4 regions of the Comamonas trifloxystrobinivorans genome follow, and region 2 is predicted to be linked to each of the others. Evidence: predicted binding sites of a transcription regulator. Region 2 holds the regulator's gene; each other region holds the start of a gene.
What was found. The regulator FNR, encoded in region 2, switches genes on or off when oxygen is low (the NO sensors DNR and NnrR bind a similar motif). The targets are predictions, from matches to a motif close to TTGATNNNNATCAA.
Positions count from the first base shown of each region.

Region 1 (4,873 bases), on a different contig from region 2:
AATCGGCGACGACGCACGCCTCACCATCGTGGCCAACACCATGAACGTCGATGCCCAAGACCCGCAAGGTCTGACCTGGGCGCAATGGCAAGCCGACCCGCGCCGTGCCTCGTACCGTGGCGACACGGGCGAAGCGGTGGCTGAGAAGTTCAACACCCGCAAATCGCTGGAGCAAAGCCAGGTAGGCGCCACTTACGAGCGCCGTCTGGACGGCAGCAACAGCATCGCCATCACCGCCTACGGTGGCAGCCGCAGCATGGAGCAGTACCAATCCATCCCGGTGGCCACACAAGCCGCAGCGGGCCACGCTGGCGCGGTGATCGACATGTCGCGCGATTACGGCGGCGTGGACGCACGCTGGACGGGCAAGTTCACGGATGCGCCGCTGCCAGTTACCGTCACCGCCGGTTTGGCTGTGGATTCGATGCGAGAAAACCGCAAAGGCTACAACAACTACAGCGGCAGCACGCTGGGCGTAAAGGGCGCGCTGCGCCGCGACGAGAAGAACACCGTCACCAATGTCGATCCCTATGTGCAAGCGAGCTGGCAGTTGGCCCCGCGCTGGAGCCTGGACACCGGCCTGCGCTACAGCAACGTCAAATTCGAATCGCGCGACCGCTACATCACCGAAGGCAATCCCGATGATTCGGGCGATGTCACGCACCGCAAGGCCTTGCCCGTGGTGTCGCTCGCCCACCAGCTCAGCGACACCCAGACTGTCTACGCCAGCGTGGGCCGTGGTTTTGAGACGCCCACCTTTACCGAACTGTCTTACCGCCCCGACGGCATTGGCGGCCTGAACCTGGGCTTGCAACCCAGCGTCAGCACGCAGTACGAGCTGGGCTGGCGGCAGCGCCTGTCGGGCACCGTGCAAGGCAGCTACAGCGCGGCGCTGTTCCAGTCGAACACCAGCGACGAAATCGTCAGCGCCGGCAGCGACAACGGCCGTACCAGCTACCGCAACGCCGGCAAAACCCGCCGCCGTGGCGCCGAGCTGCAGGCCGATTTGCGCATTGCCCGCCAGTGGCAAGTGCGCGCCGCCTACACCTACCTGGATGCCTCGTTCCGCCAGGCATCGGGCAATGCCGCCGTGGGCAACCAGTTGCCCGGCCTGTCCAAGCACCAGTTGTTTGCCGCGCTCGATTACCAGATCAGCCCCGAATGGCGCGCCGGCATCTCGGCCGAACATGCCAGCAAGGTATTTGTGAACGACGCCAACAGCGCCACCGCGCCGGGCTACACCATTGCAGGCGCCAGCCTGGGGTGGCGCAAAAACATCGGCCCGTGGACGCTGAACGCCTTTGCCCGCGTAGACAACCTGTTTGACCGGAAGTACGTGGGCTCGGTCATCGTCAACGACGGCAACAGCCGCTACTACGAAGGCGCGCCCGGCCGCAACTGGAGCACTGGCCTGAGCGCCAGCTACCAGTTCTGACAGCGCACCCCTCTCCCACAACGGCCAGGCAATCTGGCCGTTTTCTTTTGGCGCGCCCAACCTGGGCGCAGCATCAGCGTCTGCTACCGGCTACGCCTTTCGTCATTAAAACAACGCGAGCGCAGCGGGCGCTCAGCGACAGCCTTAGCTTGCGCTTGTCCAAGCCTCAGGGCCTTATTCCGTGGTTATTACGCACAACCCGGGTCAACCCGCAAGACTCTTGACTTACAGCAAGGTCTACTGAATCTCAGCCCGCCAGAATTCGGCCTGCATTCACGCGCATCCCCACCGCAGGCCAAGCACAACACCATCGCACAACAAAACAGCCTGTTTTTGTAACAGCAGCAGCCCGCAGCGCGGCTGCCTCCCCGGCTATGGTTGTGCAACGCAACAATCACGAGTTACAATACTTTCAAACTTTTCTGAAAATTGAAAAACTCCATTCCATGCGCGTCCTTCACCACTCCACCACCCAGCTCCCCGAGGGATGTGCTTTGGCACGCCCTTCGCGGGCCGGTGCGTGGTTGCAGGTGGCAGCGACGCTGGTGTGGTTGCCGCAGGCTGCGCTGATCGCCTGGTCGATTGCGGCCGTGCAAGCCGGCCGCCCATTCGCCGATCTGGTGCAAGCGGCCGTGGCCTTTGTGCTGCTCGGCCTCGTGCGCTCCGGACTGGAAGCCGCAGGTATTCGCCGCTCGTTCGCCAGCGCCCGCGCTTATACCCAAGCGCTGCGCATGCAAGCCTTGGCGGCCCTGGCGCAACGCTCGCCGCTCGATGCCGAGCGCCCCGCCGCCGGCACGGTGGCCAGCGTGCTCAACGAACAATCCGACCCGATCACCCCATACCACGCCCGTTACACCACTGCCCGCACCAAGGTGATGGTGGTGCCGCTGTTTATCTTGCTGGGTGTGGCTTGGTACTCGTGGGTGGCCGCCTTGGTGCTGCTGGTGGCAGCGCCACTGATTCCTCTTTTCATGGCCCTGGTAGGTTGGCGCGCCGAAGCAGCCAGCCGCCAGCACCTGCACCAGATTGGCGAGCTCAACCAGTTTCTGCTGGACCGCATCCAAGGCCTGGCCAGCATTCGCGGCCTGGGCGGCGTCGCCCAAGTCACCGAACAACTGGCCCGCACCGCCGATTTGCTGCGCAACAACACCATGGCGGTGCTGAAAATCGCCTTCCTGTCGTCCGCCGTGCTGGAGCTGTTTTCTGCGCTGGGCGTGGCCTTGGTCGCCGTCTACGTGGGCTTTCACCTGCTCGGCCAACTGCCGTTTGGCAGCTGGGGCGGCCAACTCAGCCTGGCGCAAGCCATGTGGGTTTTGCTGCTGTCGCCCGCCTTTTTTGAACCGCTGCGCGAACTGTCGGCCGTCTGGCACGACAAGGCCGCTGGCGTAGCCGGAGAAGCCGCTCTGCAAAGCTTGCAAGCTCCGGGCAAGCATTTTGTCGGCAGCGCCGAGGCATCGGTCGCTGAACAAGCCACGGCCGCCTGCACGGTAGAGCTCGAAGGCATCAGCTACCGTTACAACAGCCGCTTGCCGCTGGTCGTCGAAGATTTGGACATCCGCATCGCCGCCGGCGAAAGAGTGGCGCTCTGGGGCTCCAGCGGCAGTGGCAAATCCACCGTCATGGCGCTGATCGCCGGCTTGGCTGCACCCACTGCCGGCCAGATTCGGGTGGCAGGCCAAGCCATGGACGACGAACACGCCAACGCGCTGCGCGCCAGCATGGCCTGGGTGTCGCAAAAGCCTCACCTGTTTGCCGCCAGCCTGAAGGAAAACATCCGCCTCGGCCGCGCCATTGCAGAGTCTCATGTGCAAGCCGCCATCGATTCGGTGGCCCTGGGCGATGTGCTGCGCCAGCGCGGCAATGCCGTCATTGGCGACGGTGGCCTGGGCTTGTCGGGCGGCGAAGCCCTGCGGCTGACGCTGGCCCGCGCTGCCGTGCATCCCCATTGCGCGCTGATTCTGGCGGACGAGCCCACTGCCCATCTCGATGCCGAAACCGCCACTTTTGTGCGCGAAAGCCTGCTGGCTCTGGCTGCACGCGGCGCCACCCTCATCGTCGCCACGCACGATCCGCTGCTCGCCGCATTGATGGACCGTGTCGTATCGCTGGACGGCAGTACGCCGATGGCCGTGGACGCTGAACAAAAGGAGATCGCATGACCCGCTGGAACGCACTGCGCCCGGTACTGCAGATATTCCTGCAATCCAAGCACCGCCGCCGCCTGCTCAACGGCAGCTTGCTGGCCATTGCCACCGTGAGTTGCGGCATGGCCTTGCTAGGCCTGTCGGGCTGGTTTTTGACGGCCTGCTATGTGGCTGGCCTGTCCAGCGCTACCGCTGTGGTGTTTGATGTGTTTGCGCCCGGCGCTGGTGTGCGCCTGCTGTCGGTGCTGCGCACGGCGGCCCGCTATGGTGAGCGCGTCACCACGCACGATGCCACGCTGCGGGTGCTGGCCGAGTTGCGCGTCAAGCTCTTCGCCCGCTTTGCCCAGCCCGATGCCGCGCTGGCTCTGCGCCAACGCCCGGCCCGCTTGCTCTACCGTTTGACAGCCGATATCGATGCGCTCGATGCCGTGTATCTGCGCTTGCTCACGCCCGCCCTGGCCTTGCTGGCCAGCGCCCTGCTCACCGGCTTGGCCCTGACGATTTTTCTGGATTGGCGCAGCGGCCTGCTGGTGGCAGCCATCGTATTGGCCGGCGGCATTGCCTGCGTGGCCTGGTGCATGCGCTCGGGCTTTGTCACCTCGATCCGCCGCAGCGTGGCGGGCGAAAAAATCCGCAGCGCCGCTATCGATGCCATCGGCGGCCAGACCGAGCTGCTGATGACCGGTGCCTGGCAGCAACAACTGGTGCGCCTGCGCCGTGCAGAGCAGCAGCAACTGCAAGCCGATCTGCGCACCAACCGCCTCGATGCCCATACCGCTGCCGCCATGGCCATGGTGGGCCATATCGCCTGCGCCACCGCCTTACTGTGCGGCGCCTGGCTGGCCCAACAAGGTTTGCTGGGTGCACCGCTGGTAGCACTGGGCACCCTGATGCTGCTGGCTGCGCTGGAGCCGCTGGTAAACATCCGCCGCGGCGCTACCGAAGCGGGCCGCACTTTGCTGGCCGCACGCCGCCTGGCCCCAGCACCCGCTGCCAACGGCCGCAACGCACCAGCGCCTGCAGCACCCCAAGCCGGTTTGGCGGTGGATTGGCAGCAAGCCAGCATTGCGCCCAACCCGCACTCCGCCCCCTTGCTCAAGCAACTGGACCTGCAAGTACGCAACGGCGAATGGGTGGTGCTCGCCGGCGCCAGTGGCGCTGGCAAATCGACTCTGCTCTCCGCGTTGGCTGGCGAACTGCCTTGCGTGCAAGGCCAGCACCAGCAAGTGGCAACCGCCTATCTGCCGCAGCGCACCGAACTGTTCCAGGACACGATTGCCGGCAACCTGCGCCT
Region 1 covers NZ_JBHZGV010000007.1:276,018-280,890, forward strand. The annotation lists gene ACFIQF_RS10550 (TonB-dependent siderophore receptor) at 1-1,435, shown strand, start outside; gene cydD (thiol reductant ABC exporter subunit CydD) at 1,882-3,594, shown strand; gene ACFIQF_RS10560 (amino acid ABC transporter ATP-binding/permease protein) at 3,591-4,873, shown strand, end outside.
Region 1: the regulator FNR is predicted to act here: its motif matches at 1,656-1,669, upstream of cydD (thiol reductant ABC exporter subunit CydD).

Region 2 (4,873 bases):
ATAGGCGTACAGCGCAATGCGATCGGGGCGCAGCAGACAGACTTGCTCCATGGTGCGGGCAAAACTGGCCGGTGTTTGCTGCGGCAGGCCGTAGATCAAATCGATATTGATGGACTCAAAGCCGATGGCGCGCGCCTGCGCCACCAAATCAAACACCTGCTCGGCGGGCTGCTCTCGGTGCACGGCTTTTTGCACCTGCGGGTCAAAATCCTGCACGCCAAAGCTCAAACGGTTAAAGCCCACACTGTAGAGATGGCGGAGTCGCGCCGGCGTCACTGTTCTGGGATCGACCTCTATAGAGTATTCGCCCCCCGGCTGCAGCTGAAAGCGTGCACGCACCATTTCCATCAGGCGTGTGAGTGCTTCATCACTCAGGAAGGTTGGCGAGCCGCCACCCAGATGCAACTGGCTGACAGGCTGATTGCTGCGGCAATGCGCCAACTGCAAATCGAGTTCGCGCTCCAGATAGTCCAGGTATTCGTCGGCGCGCTCGGGGTGCTTGGTGATAATCTTGTTGCAAGCGCAGTAGTAGCACAGCGACTCGCAAAACGGTATGTGCACATACAGCGACAACGGCACCAAACGGCTACCCAAACCAGCACTGCGCTGCTCCAGCGCTCGTCGGTAGCCATCCGCATCAAAGGCTTCAACAAAGCGGTCTGCGGTAGGATACGAAGTGTAACGCGGGCCGGATACATCGAACCGGCGCAGCAAGTCGGGGGTCAAGGCCATCATGATCTCTCTTCTTTTAGAAGCTGCAATGTGCCGCAAGCGGACGCCCATGTCCTTGACTTATGTCAAGGATCATTTTTACGCCTCCGTACACAATGAGGCTAAGTGTGGAACCTTTGTTTCTACACAATTTTTTGTAACCGGATATTGACACATGACACCCAACGCGATCAAAGTGGCCTGCTCCAACTGCAATCTGCGCGAGTTGTGCATGCCCGTCGGCCTTTCATCCGATCAAATGGATCGTATTGACGAGCTTGTTGCCACCCGCCGCAGAATCAAACGAGGAACCGCCCTGTTCCGCAATGGCGAGGCTTTCAACTCGCTCTATGCGATCCGCACCGGTTTTTTCAAAACCACCATCGCCACCGAAGATGGTCGTGACCAGGTCACCGGCTTCCAGATGGCGGGCGAGATCATCGGGCTGGATGGCATCGTCAACGACCGCCATTCCTGCGACGCGATTGCGCTGGAAGATGCGGAAGTCTGCGTCATGCCCTATTCCACGCTCGAAGAGCTCTCGCGCGAAGTCAACGCGCTGCAGCACCACGTGCACAAGGTGATGAGCCGCGAGATCGTGCGCGAGCACGGCGTCATGCTGCTGCTGGGCAGCATGCGTGCAGAAGAGCGCCTGGCCGCCTTCCTGCTGAACCTGGTGCAGCGCCTGCACACGCGCGGCTTCTCGCAGTCCGAGCTGATCCTGCGCATGACGCGCGAAGAGATCGGCAGCTACCTGGGCCTGAAGCTCGAAACCGTCAGCCGCACTTTCTCGAAGTTCGCCGAAGAAGCCATCATCGAAGTCAAGCAGCGCCACGTCCGTATTCTGGATACGGACAAACTCCATGCGCTGGTTAACAACCAGCACTGCGGCGTGTAATCACAGCGCCAAAACACCTGCATCAGTGCTGATTTGGCGCAAAGTCTGGTAGTTATGCATGCGCTAAGGTGATCGGCTCGCTGCAACCAGTGCTCGCCAACTTTTCCCGGCGGGTGCTCTAGCCCACACCAAAAAGGAGCTGCTGATGTACCACCATATTCTGCTTGCCACCGACGGATCGGAACTGTCCAACAAAGCGGTGCAACACGCACTGGCACTGGCCAAACTGGGCAAGACGCAAGTCACCGCCGTCAATATTTCGCCCAACTATCCGCGCAGCTATTTTGAAGGCAGCACGAATGCTGATCCGGCCGAGATCGCCCGGGTGCAAAAAGGCTGGCTGGATTCGGCGCAGGCCGTGGTCGACAAAGTGGTGGCCGAAGGCGCCAGCGCGGGTGTGCCCGTCAAGGCCCTGGTGGTGCAGTCCGATCTGGTGGCCGAGTCGCTGCTCCGAGTGGCCGACAGCGAGAAGTGCGATCTGATCGTCATGGCCTCGCACGGCTACAAAGGCCTCAAGCGCCTGCTGCTAGGCAGCGAAACCCAGCATGTGCTGACGCACGCCAAGGTGCCAGTGCTGGTACTGCGTTGATCGCATAAGCACAATTACAGGCCCACGCGCCCAACCCCCCAAAAAAAGAGAAGGCTCCCGGCCTTCTCTTTTTTGCGTCCATGGACACCATTGCAGCCGCCAGCTGGGCTGACGGCTGTGGCCGGATTCAGGCCTTGAACAGATCCTGGTACTGCGCGCGCAGCAGGTTTTTCTGCACCTTGCCCATGGTGTTGCGAGGCAGCTCGGCCACCACAAAGCAGCGCTTGGGGATTTTGAAATTGGCCAGCTGGTTTTTCAGCGTGCTGATGATGCCGTCCGCATCCGGGCTCTGGCCGGGTTTGGCAATCACCACGGCCACGCCGACTTCACCAAAATCCGGGTGTGGCACGCCTACCAGCGCACTTTCGGCCACGCCGGGCAGCTCGTTGATATAGCCTTCGATCTCGGCCGGATAGACGTTGTAGCCGCCCGAGATGATCAGGTCTTTGCTGCGGCCGACAATCGTCACATAGCCGCGCTCGTCGAGCTTACCCACGTCGCCGGTCTTGAACCAGCCATCGGCGGTGAACTCTTCGGCCGTTTTCTCCGGCATGCGCCAGTAGCCGCTGAACACGTTGGGCCCTTGCACCTGGATATTGCCAATCTCACCCACCGGCAAAGCCTGGCCATCGTCGCCATGCACACGTACGCCCACGCCGGGCAGCGGAAAGCCGACGGTGCCACCGCGGCGCTCGTCCTGGTGGTTGTAACGGCTGTCGGCGCGGTAAGGGTTGGAGACCAGCATGATGGTTTCGCTCATGCCGTAGCGCTCCAAAATCGTGTGGCCGGTGCGGGTTTGCCACTCGCGGAAAGTCTCGATCAGCAGCGGCGCCGAGCCCGAGATGAACAAGCGCATGTGCTTGGTGCTCTCTTTGCTGAGTGCCGGCTCCGCCAGCATGCGCACATACAAGGTGGGCACGCCCATGAAAACCGTGGCGCGCGCCATGGCCGCGATCACCGCCTTGGGCTCGAACTTGGCGAACCAGAGCATCTTGCTGCCGTTGAGCAGTGCAGCGTGAATGGCAACGAACAGGCCGTGCACGTGGAAGATCGGGAGCGCATGGATGAGCACATCGCCTTTTTCCCAGCCCCAATAGTCTTTCAGCATCACCGCATTGCTCAGCAGGTTGCCGTGGCTGAGCATCGCGCCTTTGCTGCGGCCCGTGGTGCCGCTGGTGTAGAGAATGGCCGCCATGTCATCTGCGGTTTTAACGGCTGGCTCGTGCTCCTCGGCACAGTGCACCGCACGCTCCAACAAGGTGCCGCTGCGGTCTTCGCCCAGTGTGAAAACGCTTCGCGTGCCGCACTGGAAAGCAATTTTCGAGACCCAGCCAAAGTTTTGCGGCGAGCACACCACCACGGCCGGCTCGGCGTTGGTGATGAAGTATTCGATTTCAGCGCTTTGGTAGGCCGTGTTCAGGGGCAGGAACACATAGCCGGCGCGCAAGGTGGCCAGGTACAGCGCCATGGCTTCGACCGATTTTTCCACCTGCACCGCCACTCGGCTGCCGCTCGGGATCTTCAGACTGTCCAGCAGGTTGGCGATGCGGGCGCTCATGCGCTCCAGATCGCGCCAACTGTAGTTCAGCGGCTCGCCGCTGGGGGAGGTGGTTTCGACCGCCACCTCGTCCAGATTGCTGGGGAATGCGTCGCGCAGTGCGCAAAACAAATTGTGATTTTTCATGCTTGTCTTCTTGCTTGGTGGTGTTGTACGCGGCTGTGCTCACCGCTTTCAAAATAAAAATCAGCCCTCAAAATTGCGCCGGGCGCTTGGCGATAAAGGCGGCAATGCCTTCACGGTGTTCGGCCGAATCGGCGTACGCATAGGGCTGCGCCAATGCGGGTGCCGCTATATCGCCAGCCGCCAAGGCGCGCAGGGTTTGTTTGTTGAGCCGAGCCGCCTGCGGCGCCAGCCGTGCAATGCGCTGCGCGGTTTCATCCACATGCTCAGCAAGCGCCTCAGCACTTTGGCAGCGGCTGAGAAAACCGCTGGCCAGCATGTCGGCAGCGCCAAACACTGCGGCTTCCAACAGCATTTGCCGCGCCTTCAGGCTGCCGATCTGGCTGGCCACCAACGCAGCTTCTTTGGGTGCCATCGGAAAACCGAGCTTGGCAATGGGCGCACCAAATTTGGCGTTGTCGGCTGCAACGCGGATGTCGCAGCAGCTGGCGATCTCCACGCCTGCGCCCATACATGCACCACGGATGGCGGCCACTATCGGCACATCGCACTGCAGCATGGCGTTCAGGCCGGCCCAGACTTCGTCTTCATGGAAAGCGGCCAAGGTGTCGGGCGCAAAGCGAAAGCTCTCGTACTCGGAGATATCACCGCCTGCACAAAAAGCCTCGCCTGCGCCTTCGACCACAATGCAGCGCAGAGCCGTGTTGCGCTGCAAGCTTTCAAACACGGCCCGCAGCTCGCGCCACATGGCCCGCGACATGGCGTTGAGCTTGCCGGGGTGGTCCAACACCACCCGCACCACGGCCGCGTTTTGCGCCGCACCGCTCTCACCCGTTTTCCAGTGCTCCACCCGAACCTGACCAGCCATCCACCCGCTCCTGTTGCTATTCGATCTTGGCGCCCGAGGCTTTTACCACCTCGGCCCAGCGCTTGACCTCATCATTCACAAAGGCCGCAAACTGCGGCTGCGTCATGCTGCCATAGTCGGCACCGT
Region 2 covers NZ_JBHZGV010000009.1:152,395-157,267, reverse strand. The annotation lists gene hemN (oxygen-independent coproporphyrinogen III oxidase) at 1-735, opposite strand, end outside; gene fnr (fumarate/nitrate reduction transcriptional regulator Fnr) at 887-1,609, shown strand; gene ACFIQF_RS12540 (universal stress protein) at 1,755-2,198, shown strand; gene ACFIQF_RS12535 (malonate--CoA ligase) at 2,326-3,882, opposite strand; gene ACFIQF_RS12530 (enoyl-CoA hydratase/isomerase family protein) at 3,950-4,747, opposite strand; gene ACFIQF_RS12525 (Bug family tripartite tricarboxylate transporter substrate binding protein) at 4,764-4,873, opposite strand, start outside.

Region 3 (4,873 bases), on a different contig from region 2:
GTCACCCTGGCCGAGCGCGCCGGCCGCGTGCTCAGCCGCGACCAGATCATGGAAGCCGTGCGCGGCCGCGAGCTCGAAGCCTTTGACCGCTCCATCGACGTGCACATGGGCCGCATCCGCGCCGCCATCGAAGCCGATCCGAAAAACCCGCGCCGCATTCTGACCGTGCGCGGCGTCGGCTACGTCTTCGCCAAGCAACAGGATTGATGCCCCAACCGACTCCAGGCACAGGCCATCGCTTTTCCACCATGCAGCTGTACAAGTACTTTGCCGAGCGGCTTTACCTGCGCATCTGGCTCACCGTGGTCGGCGGGGTGGCTGTGCTCATTCTGGTGATCGGCTGGGCCTGGCAGGTAGCGGCCGAGAAGAACGCCACGCCGCTGCAACCGCCCACGCGCGAAATCAGCATCCGCAACGCCGACGGCACGCCGCTGCTGCAAGGCCTGGCCGTGCGCCAGCCCAGCGAGCCCGGCGACAAAGTGGTTTACCAGCTGGAGGACGAATCGGGCCGCATCTACGAGATGGAGCTCTCGCGCCGCTCGGATCGGGGCGAGCGTGGTGGCCCGCACCGGCCTCCGCCCAACCTGGGGCCGTGGTGGTTCTGGGTCAAGCCGCCGTTCGGCTTTTTCTGGATGCTGGGGCTCATTGGCATTGTGGTGATCGTGGGCGTGTTCCCGATCATTCGCCGCCTGATGGGCCGGCTGGAGCGCCTGCGCCAAGGCGTCAAGCAGTTTGGCGACGGTGATTTGTCGGTGCGCGTCGACGTGCGCGGCAACGACGAAGTGGGCGAACTGGCCCAGCAGTTCAACGCGGCGGCGGCGCGCATCGAGACGCTGGTGCAATCGCACAAATCGCTGTTGGCCAATTCGTCGCACGAGCTGCGCAGCCCGCTCACCCGTATCCGCATGGGCGTGGAGCTGATGGGCGACAAGCCTTCGCCCAGCTTCAAGCAAGAGATCCAGCGCAATATCGCCGAGCTGGACCAGCTGGTCGATGAGATCTTGCTGGCCAGCCGCCTCGACTCACGCGTGGCCGATGTCGGCACCACCGAGCTGATCGACCTGATAGGCCTGTGCGCCGAGGAATGCGCCCGCATCGACGCCGAGCTGGAGGTGCAGGCCGAAGGCGAGATGGAGGTACGCGGCATCGCCAAGCTGGTGCGCCGCGCCATCCGCAACCTGCTGGAAAACGCCCGCCGCTACAGCCCCGGCCCGATCACCTTGTTTTTGGTGCAACACAACGGCTACGCCGAAGTGCGCGTGGCCGACCGCGGCCCCGGCGTGCCGCTGGACCAGCGCGACCGCATTTTTGAACCGTTCTACCGCATGCCCGGCGCGAGCGAGCGCAACGGCGGCGTAGGCCTGGGCCTGGCCCTGGTGCGCTCCATCGCCGAGCGCCACGACGGCACCGTACACTGCGAAGCCCGCGAAGGCGGCGGCGCGGTGTTTGTGCTGCAAATGCCGTTGGCATCAGCCCAAGTGCCGCTGCACAAAGACTAAGAACGTTTATTTTTTCAAGCCTGCGCCGCTGCTTCCGCCAGCGGCGCAGCACCGTCTGGCAAAGCGCTGCCGTACCAATCCGGGCCAAATAATTCCGCAGGGTGCGGCGTGCGCTCTGAACCATTGCCACAAGCCATATCGCGTGCCGGGCAGTATTGCTCGCAACCCCAGCAAATGCGTTCAGGGTGCGCCGGTTGAAGAGGAAATTTGCGGGCCATGTTTGCTCTCAAATAGAGAGCATCATGCGACCGTGTTACTTGTCTTGTTTTGCTTTACAGCAAAGGGCTGAAGCAGTCGCGCGCGGACAGGTCCGGCGCCGTTTTTTAAAACACCACGCCCGACACCAGCGCTACGTTGGCATACGGCGTGAACTCACCCGTACGCACCACCGCCACCGCTTGGCGCGTCAATGTCTTGAACTCGTTGTGCGACAACACCTGCGGCGCTGCTGGCAACAGCGGCACTTGTTGCGCGTACCAGCTGGGCGTTGCGCCGCTGGCAGACAGGCTCTCGCGCGCCACCACGGCGCGCTCTACCTGCAGCTCGCTCAGCACGGCTTTCAACACCTGCTCGACCGTAGGCACGCCCTGGCACAAAGCCAGGTCGATACGGCGCACGCCGGGCGGCACGGGCAGGCCGGCATCGCCGATCACCAGCACGTCGCCATGGCCCATGCTGGCGATGACTTGGGACAGCTCGATGTGGAGCAGAGGGTTGCGTTTCATAACGGGCTCCAGCGGGTCGGCTGCGTGGTGCTGCCGACTTCTGCAGAAAAAGGAATCGATGGTTGCGCGCCAGCGCGGGTGACGCAGATGCTCGCAGCGCGCATGGCCCACTGGGTGGCCTCGTCCAGTGCGGTGCCGGATGCGAGTTGCACCGTCAGCGCGCCCAAGAACGTGTCGCCCGCCGCCGTGGTATCTACCGCTTGTACGCGCACGGCCTCATGCCAGTGCGTAGTGCCTTGTGCGTTGCAAGTAACCGCACCATTGGCGCCCAGCGTAACCACCACTTGCGCCACGCCCAGCGCCTGTAATTGGCGTGCGGCTTGCGCGGCAGTTTGCGGCTCGTCTACGGGCAGGCCGCTGTACTGCGTGGCTTCGCTTTCGTTCACCACCAGCAGATCGACCATCGGCCACCAGTGCGCCGGCAAAGGCTGCATGGGCGAAGGGTTGAGCACCGTTTTGCAGCCCACGCGGCGTGCCACGCGCAGCGCTTGTTCTACCTCGGCCAGCGGCGTTTCCAGCTGCAGCACCACATATGCGGCATCGCGCAGCAAGCGCTCCAGCAACGCCTCGGGCACGTGCAGCAAATCGTTGGCGCCGGGCACCACCACGATCTGGTTTTGCGCCGCATCGTCCACGCTGATGACGGCCACGCCCGTACCCACCAAGCTGCTGCGCTGCACATGCTGAACGTCGATATGGTCGGTCAGCAAACCAGCCAGCAACTGCTCGGCATAAGCGTCTTCGCCCACGCAAGACAGCAGCGTCACCGCCGCGCCCTGGCGCGCACAGCTGACGGCCTGGTTGCCGCCTTTGCCGCCTGCCACTTGCGTGAGCGACTGGCCCAGCATGGTCTCGCCCGCACGCGGCATGTGTGGCACGCGCAGCACCAGATCCATGTTCAGACTGCCCAGCACCACCATGCGCGGTGCCTGGCTCAGAATGGGTGCATTCACACCACACCTCCACTCAAAGTTTGCATCGACGGCCGGGCCGCCGGCTTGCTGCTGGCGCGGGTGACCAGCGCTGGCACCAGCAATTGCGTTGCCGAGGTGGCGGGCCGCGTTTTGTCAGCCTGCATGCCTTGCAGCAACCAGGCCAGCGCCTGCTGCGCCATGGCCTTGACCGGCTGCGCCACCGTGCTCAGCGGCGGCTGCGTGTAGCTGGCCAGTTCGATATCGTCGTAACCCACCACGGCTACATCTTGTGGCACGCGCAGACCGAATTCATGCACGGCGCGCAAAGCGCCCATGGCCATCAAATCATTGCAGGCCAGCACAGCGGTAGGCCGCGCTGCCGGCGCTGCAGCCAGCAAGGTGCGCATGGCCAGGTAGCCGCCGTTGACGCTGAAATCGCCGTACACCAGCAGATCCGGGCACATGCCCACCTGGCGCATGGCCTGCTGCCAGCCTTGCACGCGCTGCTCGCTGGAATGCAGTTGCTCGGGCCCGCCAATGCAGGCAATGCGCTGGTGGCCCAGCGCCAGCAAGTGGTTGGTGGCGAGCATGCCGCCTTGCACGTGGTCGGTCTGCACGCAGGGGCGCTCCAACCCGGCGATGGCGCGATCGATCAGCACCATCGGGATGCTTGTCTGTGCCAGCAGTTGCGACATCTGCGCGTCGTCGCTGGTCGAGGCTACGACCAGGCCGTCCACGCGCTTTTGCGCCAGCACGTCGAGGTAGACCTTTTGGCGCTCTACATCGTCGTCGGTATTGCACAGCAAGAGCGCATAACCGGCGTCAAAGCAGGCGTCTTCCACCGCCCGCACCAGCTCGGCAAAGTAGGGGTTGGAGTTGTTGGGTACCAGCATGCCGATGGTGTGCGTGGCGTTCATTTTCAGGCTGCGTGCCACTGCGCTGGGTACATAGCCCAGGGTGCGCACGGCCGCCATCACCCGCGCCTGCGTGCCGGGGTTCACTGCCCGGGTTTTGTTGAGCACGTGCGAGACGGTGGTGACCGACACGCCGGCCAGGCGCGCCACGTCTTTGATACTGGTCATCGCCATGGCTTCAACCTCGGCGCGCAGCGCGGCGCTGGCGCACGGTGTCAATGATCACGGCCACCACGATCACCGCGCCGGTGATGATGCGCTTGGCCGGTTCGCTGGCGCCGACCTGGGCCAAACCAGCTTCAAGCACGGCAATGATGAGCACGCCAAAGAAAGTGGCAATCACCGAGCCGCGGCCGCCCATCAGGCTGGTGCCGCCAATCACCACGGCGGCAATCACTTGCAGCTCCATGCCGGTACCGGCATTGGGGTCAGCCGCTTCCAGGCGAGCCGATTGCATGAGGCCGGCCAAACCGGCGAGCAAGCCGGTCAGCGCAAAGACGGTGATGCGGATCGGGCGCGGATCGATACCAGCCAGGCGCATGGCTTCTTCGTTGGTGCCGATGCCGATGATGTAGCGGCCGAACACGGTGCGCGTGAGCACGATCTGGCCGATGATGACAATCGCCACCGCAATCAAAAATGCGGCCGATACGCCGTCCACAATGGGCGCGGCCAAGCCCGAGATCGCATCGCCCACATACTGGGTGCGCGAGTCGGTCACCAGATAGGCGCCGCCGCGCAAGGCTTCCAGCATGCCCAGCGAGACGATAAAGCTGGGCAAGCGCCAGGCCACCGATACCGCGCCCGTGACAGCGCCACAC
Region 3 covers NZ_JBHZGV010000017.1:86,528-91,400, forward strand. The annotation lists gene ACFIQF_RS19895 (response regulator) at 1-207, shown strand, start outside; gene ACFIQF_RS19900 (HAMP domain-containing sensor histidine kinase) at 249-1,499, shown strand; gene ACFIQF_RS19905 (DUF3079 domain-containing protein) at 1,514-1,717, opposite strand; gene rbsD (D-ribose pyranase) at 1,823-2,224, opposite strand; gene rbsK (ribokinase) at 2,221-3,177, opposite strand; gene ACFIQF_RS19920 (LacI family DNA-binding transcriptional regulator) at 3,174-4,226, opposite strand; gene ACFIQF_RS19925 (ABC transporter permease) at 4,231-4,873, opposite strand, start outside.
Region 3: the regulator FNR is predicted to act here: its motif matches at 1,767-1,780, upstream of ACFIQF_RS19905 (DUF3079 domain-containing protein).

Region 4 (4,873 bases), on a different contig from region 2:
AGAGCCGCCGCCAGGACGTGCTGGTGGACGACGAGCTGATCTACGCTTTTTACGACCAGCAGATTCCGCAGGACGTGTGCACCGGCCGTGGGCTGGAGCGCTGGTACAAGAGCGCCAGCGCGGAAAACGCTGATCTGCTGCGCCTCTCGCGTGACGAGCTGATGCGCCATGAGGCCGCAGGCATCACCACGGCCGCTTTCCCCAAAACCATCAAGCTCGGCGGAGTGGATTGCACGGCCAGCTATTTGCACCAGCCCGGCGATCCGCGTGATGGCGTCACGGTAACAGTGCCGCTGTTTGTGCTCAACCAGGTGAGCGAAGAGCGCGCCGAATGGCTGGTGCCGGGCATGCTCAAAGACAAGATCCAGGCCTTGCTCAAAAGCCTGCCGCAGCGCCCGCGCAGCCGCTTTGTGCCGCTGGCCGAGAACGCGCAGCGCCTGGCCGATCTGCTGGGCGCGGGCGAGCGCTTTGGCGATGGCAGCTTGACCGAAGTGCTGCTCAAGCAAACGCGCGATGAGACTTCGCTCGACATCAAGCGGGCCGATTTCAAGCTCGACATGCTCAGCCCGCACCTGTTCATGAACTTCCGCATCACGGACGAGCACGGCCGCCAGCTGGGCCAGGGGCGCAACCTGGGCGCGCTCAAGGCGCAATGGGGCGCTAAGGCGCGTGGTGCTTTCCAGGCCTTGGCGGGCCTGAACCTGGCATCGGCAGAAAAGAGCCAGCCAGAAAACAAGCACCCAACCAGCACAGCAGCGCCGGCCGCCGGCCCGTCAGCAGCCAAGCAAGCCAATGCCAAATTGCCAGCAGCGGCCAAGCAGCCAGCGCATGCCGCCGAGCAGCTCTACACCGACTGGAGTTTTGCCGAACTGCCTGAGCTGATGGAAATCAAAAAAGGCCAGCAGACCTTGATTGGTTTCCCGGCACTGATCGACCACGGAACGGCCGTCGGCATCGAGGTGTTTGACGAGCCCGAAGTGGCCGCCGCACGCCACGCGCTGGGCCTGCGCCGCCTGTTTGCGCTGCAGATTCGCGATGCGCTCAAGTACCTGGAAAAAAACATTCCCGACCTGCAGAAAATGGCGGTCGGCTACATGCCGCTGGGCACGCAAGAAGAGCTGCGCGAGCAGATCATCAACGTGGCCATTGACCGCGCATTCTTGCAAGAGCCCTTGCCGATGAATGCCGAGCAGTTCAAACAACGCGTGCAAGAGGGCCGGGGCCGTTTGACCTTGATCGCCAACGAAGTGGCGCGCATGGCCGCTGGCGTCTTGCAAGAGTACATGGCCGCTGTGCGCAAGATCAAAGACACCAAGAATGCGCCTGATGCCACCAAAGACGCGGGCGAGCAGTTGCAAAAACTGGTGCCTAAGAACTTCATCGCCATCGCGCCGTGGACGCAGCTCGGCCACTACGCGCGCTACCTCAAAGCGATCACCGCGCGGCTCGACAAATACCGCGCCGACCCGGCCCGCGATGCCGCCAAACTCAAAGAGCTGCAGCCGCTGGAGCAGCGCTACTGGCGTCTGGTAGCAGAGCGCAAAGGCCAGGTGGATGCGCGCATGCAAGAGTACCGCTGGATGCTCGAAGAACTGCGCGTGAGCTTTTTCGCGCAAGAGCTGCGCACGCCTTACCCGGTAAGCAGCAAGCGCCTCGACAAGGTGTGGGCGCAGCTGCAGCAGTGATGGGGCAATGATGTTGCGGCGGTATCGGCGGCGCGTGTTTACAGCTTTTTGCCAACAAAAGCCCAGAGCACGCGGCCCAGCACCGGCAGCGGCGCCTTGCGTTTGAGCACATCGACGGTTTTGACGCCGGGGTTGTCGCTGCTGATCTCGAAACTGCCGTCGCCACGCTGGGTGACGCGCTTGACCAGCATGCGCTCGTTGCGCAGCAGCACATAAATGCCGTCTTCGGTGATGGCATCCACACCGCTGTCTACCAGCAGCAGATCGCCATCATGAAAGGTTGCTTGCATGCTATCGCCCCGCGCGTACAGGTAGCGCAGTGCCGACACGGAAGTAGGGCGCAGCAACTGTTCTGCCCAATCGCGCGACAGTGGCAGTGCGCTCGCCAACAGGCCGTCTGCCTTGGCTTCTTCTTGTTGGTCGCCGTCGTCGTTGGCATCTGTGGGCGCCAGGTTGGGCACCAGCACCATGTTGTGGCTCAGGCTGGCGTCGTCCTTGCGTTTGGACTCTCCCTCGCCCAGCGCCAACCAGTCAGACGACACCTTTAACGCCTTGGCAGCGCGGGCGTGGTTCTCGGCGCTGAAGGCGCGGCTGTCGCCGTCCACCACCTTTTTTACCGCCTGATAGGTCACGCCTACCTCTTCGGCCAGCACCGTCAATGTGAGCTTGCTGGCCTTCAAGGCCAGGGCAAGACGTTCTTTGTAATCAACCATGGTTGAAATCATCACGGATGTTGATCTAACTATGGTTGTTAGGAAGTCATAACCATGGTTGAATCGACGCATGTCTATACGCAAATCACAAGCAATCGAGATCCTTGGTGGCTCCGTCAGTGCTGCTGCATTGGCCATGGGCATCAGCTACCAAGCCGTGGACCAATGGCCAGAGCTGCTCAGCAACCGCCTGTGCGACCGGGTGCTGGCCGCCTGGGCGAGGCAGCATGTGAGAAAGTTGCCTGCCCCATTCCAGGAAATACGCGCGCGCGAGCGCTTTCTGGAAAGTCTGCGCCACTGAGCTTGCGCTGTGTACCCGGCCTGCTGGCCAGGCGTCATGCTAGGCACAGCTTTGATCTGCCTCAATACTGACTCTGGGCGGCTGGCTACCCAACTGCTAGCATCAAGTACCACTGATGCCTGCAATCCGCAGAAAAAGCAAAAACAAGGTAGCCAAGCAATGCAAATCACATTTCTGGGCGCGGCCCAGCAGGTCACCGGGTCTTGCTATCTGGTACAAGCCAATGGCTGCCGTTTCCTGATCGACTGCGGCATGGTGCAAGGCAGCCCCGAAGCCAAAGACCGCAATTACGCTCCCTTCGCCTTTGACCCGCGCGAGATCGATTTTGTGCTGCTGACCCACGCGCACATCGATCACAGCGGCCTGCTGCCGCGCCTGGCAGCACAAGGCTTTGCTGGGCCCATCTACACCACGCCCGCCACGGCAGATTTGCTCTCCGTATTGCTGCGCGACAGCGCCCATATCCAAGAGGTGGACTACATCCGCGCATTAAAGCGCGCCCCCAAAGGCGGGCACAAATCCGGGCATGCAGGCAAACAGGCTGGCCACCAGCAAGAGCACCGCCATGGCGCCAAATCGTACGAGCCCTGCCTGCGCGAACCGCTGTACACGGTGCCTGATGTGGTCCGCTGCCTGGCGCTCATCAGCAGCCACAAATATGACCATGAATTTGCGCCGCACCCTCAGGTGAAAGTGCGCTTTAGCGATGCGGGGCACATTCTGGGCTCGGCCATCGTTGAGATCTGGTTGACCGCGCCCGATGGCAGCGTCAGAAAACTCGTGACCAGTGGCGACTTGGGCCAACCCGGCCGCGTAATCTTGCGCGACCCCAGTCGTATCGCCAATGCCGATGTGCTGCTGATCGAATCCACCTACGGCGACCGCCTGCACAAAGACATGGACAGCACCTTGGACGAGATGGTTGATGTGGTCAGCAACACCTTACCGCGTGGCAATGTGGTGATACCGGCGTTTGCGGTAGGGCGAACGCAAGAGCTGCTGTACTACTTTTTGCAACTCGCCAGGCAGCAGCGCCTGAGCGGAGTGAACGTGTTTGTCGATTCGCCCATGGCCGTGGCCGCCACCGAAATCACCTTCCGCCACTTCGAGACTTTTGACGACGACGCACTGGCGCTGCTCTCGCAATCGCAAAAACAGCTGGCCTGGCCGCACATCCACTTCATCAGCGACGTGGAAGACTCGAAAAAACTCAACCAGATCGAATCGGGCGCTGTCATCATCTCGGCCAGCGGCATGTGCGACGCCGGCCGCGTGCTCCACCACCTTTACAACAACCTGGCTCGCAGCGAATGCGCGGTGGTGATTGCCGGCTTCCAGGCCGAAGGCACGCTGGGCCGCCGCCTGGTAGATGGCGAGAAACTTGTTCGCCTGCTGGGCGACGATGTGCGCGTGCGCGCCTCGGTCCACACGCTGGGTGGCTTCTCAGCCCATGCCGACCAAAAAGCCTTGCTGGATTGGGCAGGCAGCTTTGAGCAAGCTCCGGCGCGGACCTTCGTGGTGCATGGCGAGCCCCCTGCATCGCAAGCTCTGGCTGGCGAACTGCGCAAGCTGAGTGGCTGGCAGCGCAGCAAAGTGGTGGTGCCCGAAATCGGCGCGGTCTTCCCCTTATAGGTCTCTAGGTTCGCAGGTTTGTAGGCCGGTAAGCTTGTAGCGCCATAGCGCTTGGCAGCACCTCGCCACTTGCCTGGCCGCCCACCTTCTTGCCGCCTGCTGGACCGCCCGTTTTGCCGCTCTCGGCAGTGCGCGCAGCTATTGCGAAGTGCCACTGGTGCCACAATCGCCAGGTGACAAAACAGAACCTTCGCGCCCGCTGCGCGCAAGCGCTGTTCTGGTCGCGCCCCTTGTGCGCGGCCGAATGGGCTTTGCTGGACCACTACTTTGGCGCCCCGGCCGACCCGCGCTGGCGCCAAATGCGCATCTACCTGCGCCGCCTGGGCGACACGCGCCGCGCCTTGTCATTCAACGGCGGGTTCCTCTCTTTCCCACGCTACTGCTTTGCTGTCGCCGACCCGCGCCAGCCCTTGCGCCTGGAGCAGCCCTTGATTGCCGGCTGGCTCATGCACGAGGCTTTTCACCACTGGCAACGCCTGCAAGGCCGCCCCGTCACCCGCGACGCCATCCGCCTGCAATGGCGCTTTTGGCGCCACGGCGAC
Region 4 covers NZ_JBHZGV010000001.1:40,187-45,059, reverse strand. The annotation lists gene hrpA (ATP-dependent RNA helicase HrpA) at 1-1,685, shown strand, start outside; gene ACFIQF_RS00190 (S24 family peptidase) at 1,724-2,398, opposite strand; gene ACFIQF_RS00185 (helix-turn-helix domain-containing protein) at 2,469-2,699, shown strand; gene ACFIQF_RS00180 (MBL fold metallo-hydrolase RNA specificity domain-containing protein) at 2,859-4,331, shown strand; gene ACFIQF_RS00175 (hypothetical protein) at 4,505-4,873, shown strand, end outside.
Region 4: the regulator FNR is predicted to act here: its motif matches at 2,751-2,764, upstream of ACFIQF_RS00180 (MBL fold metallo-hydrolase RNA specificity domain-containing protein).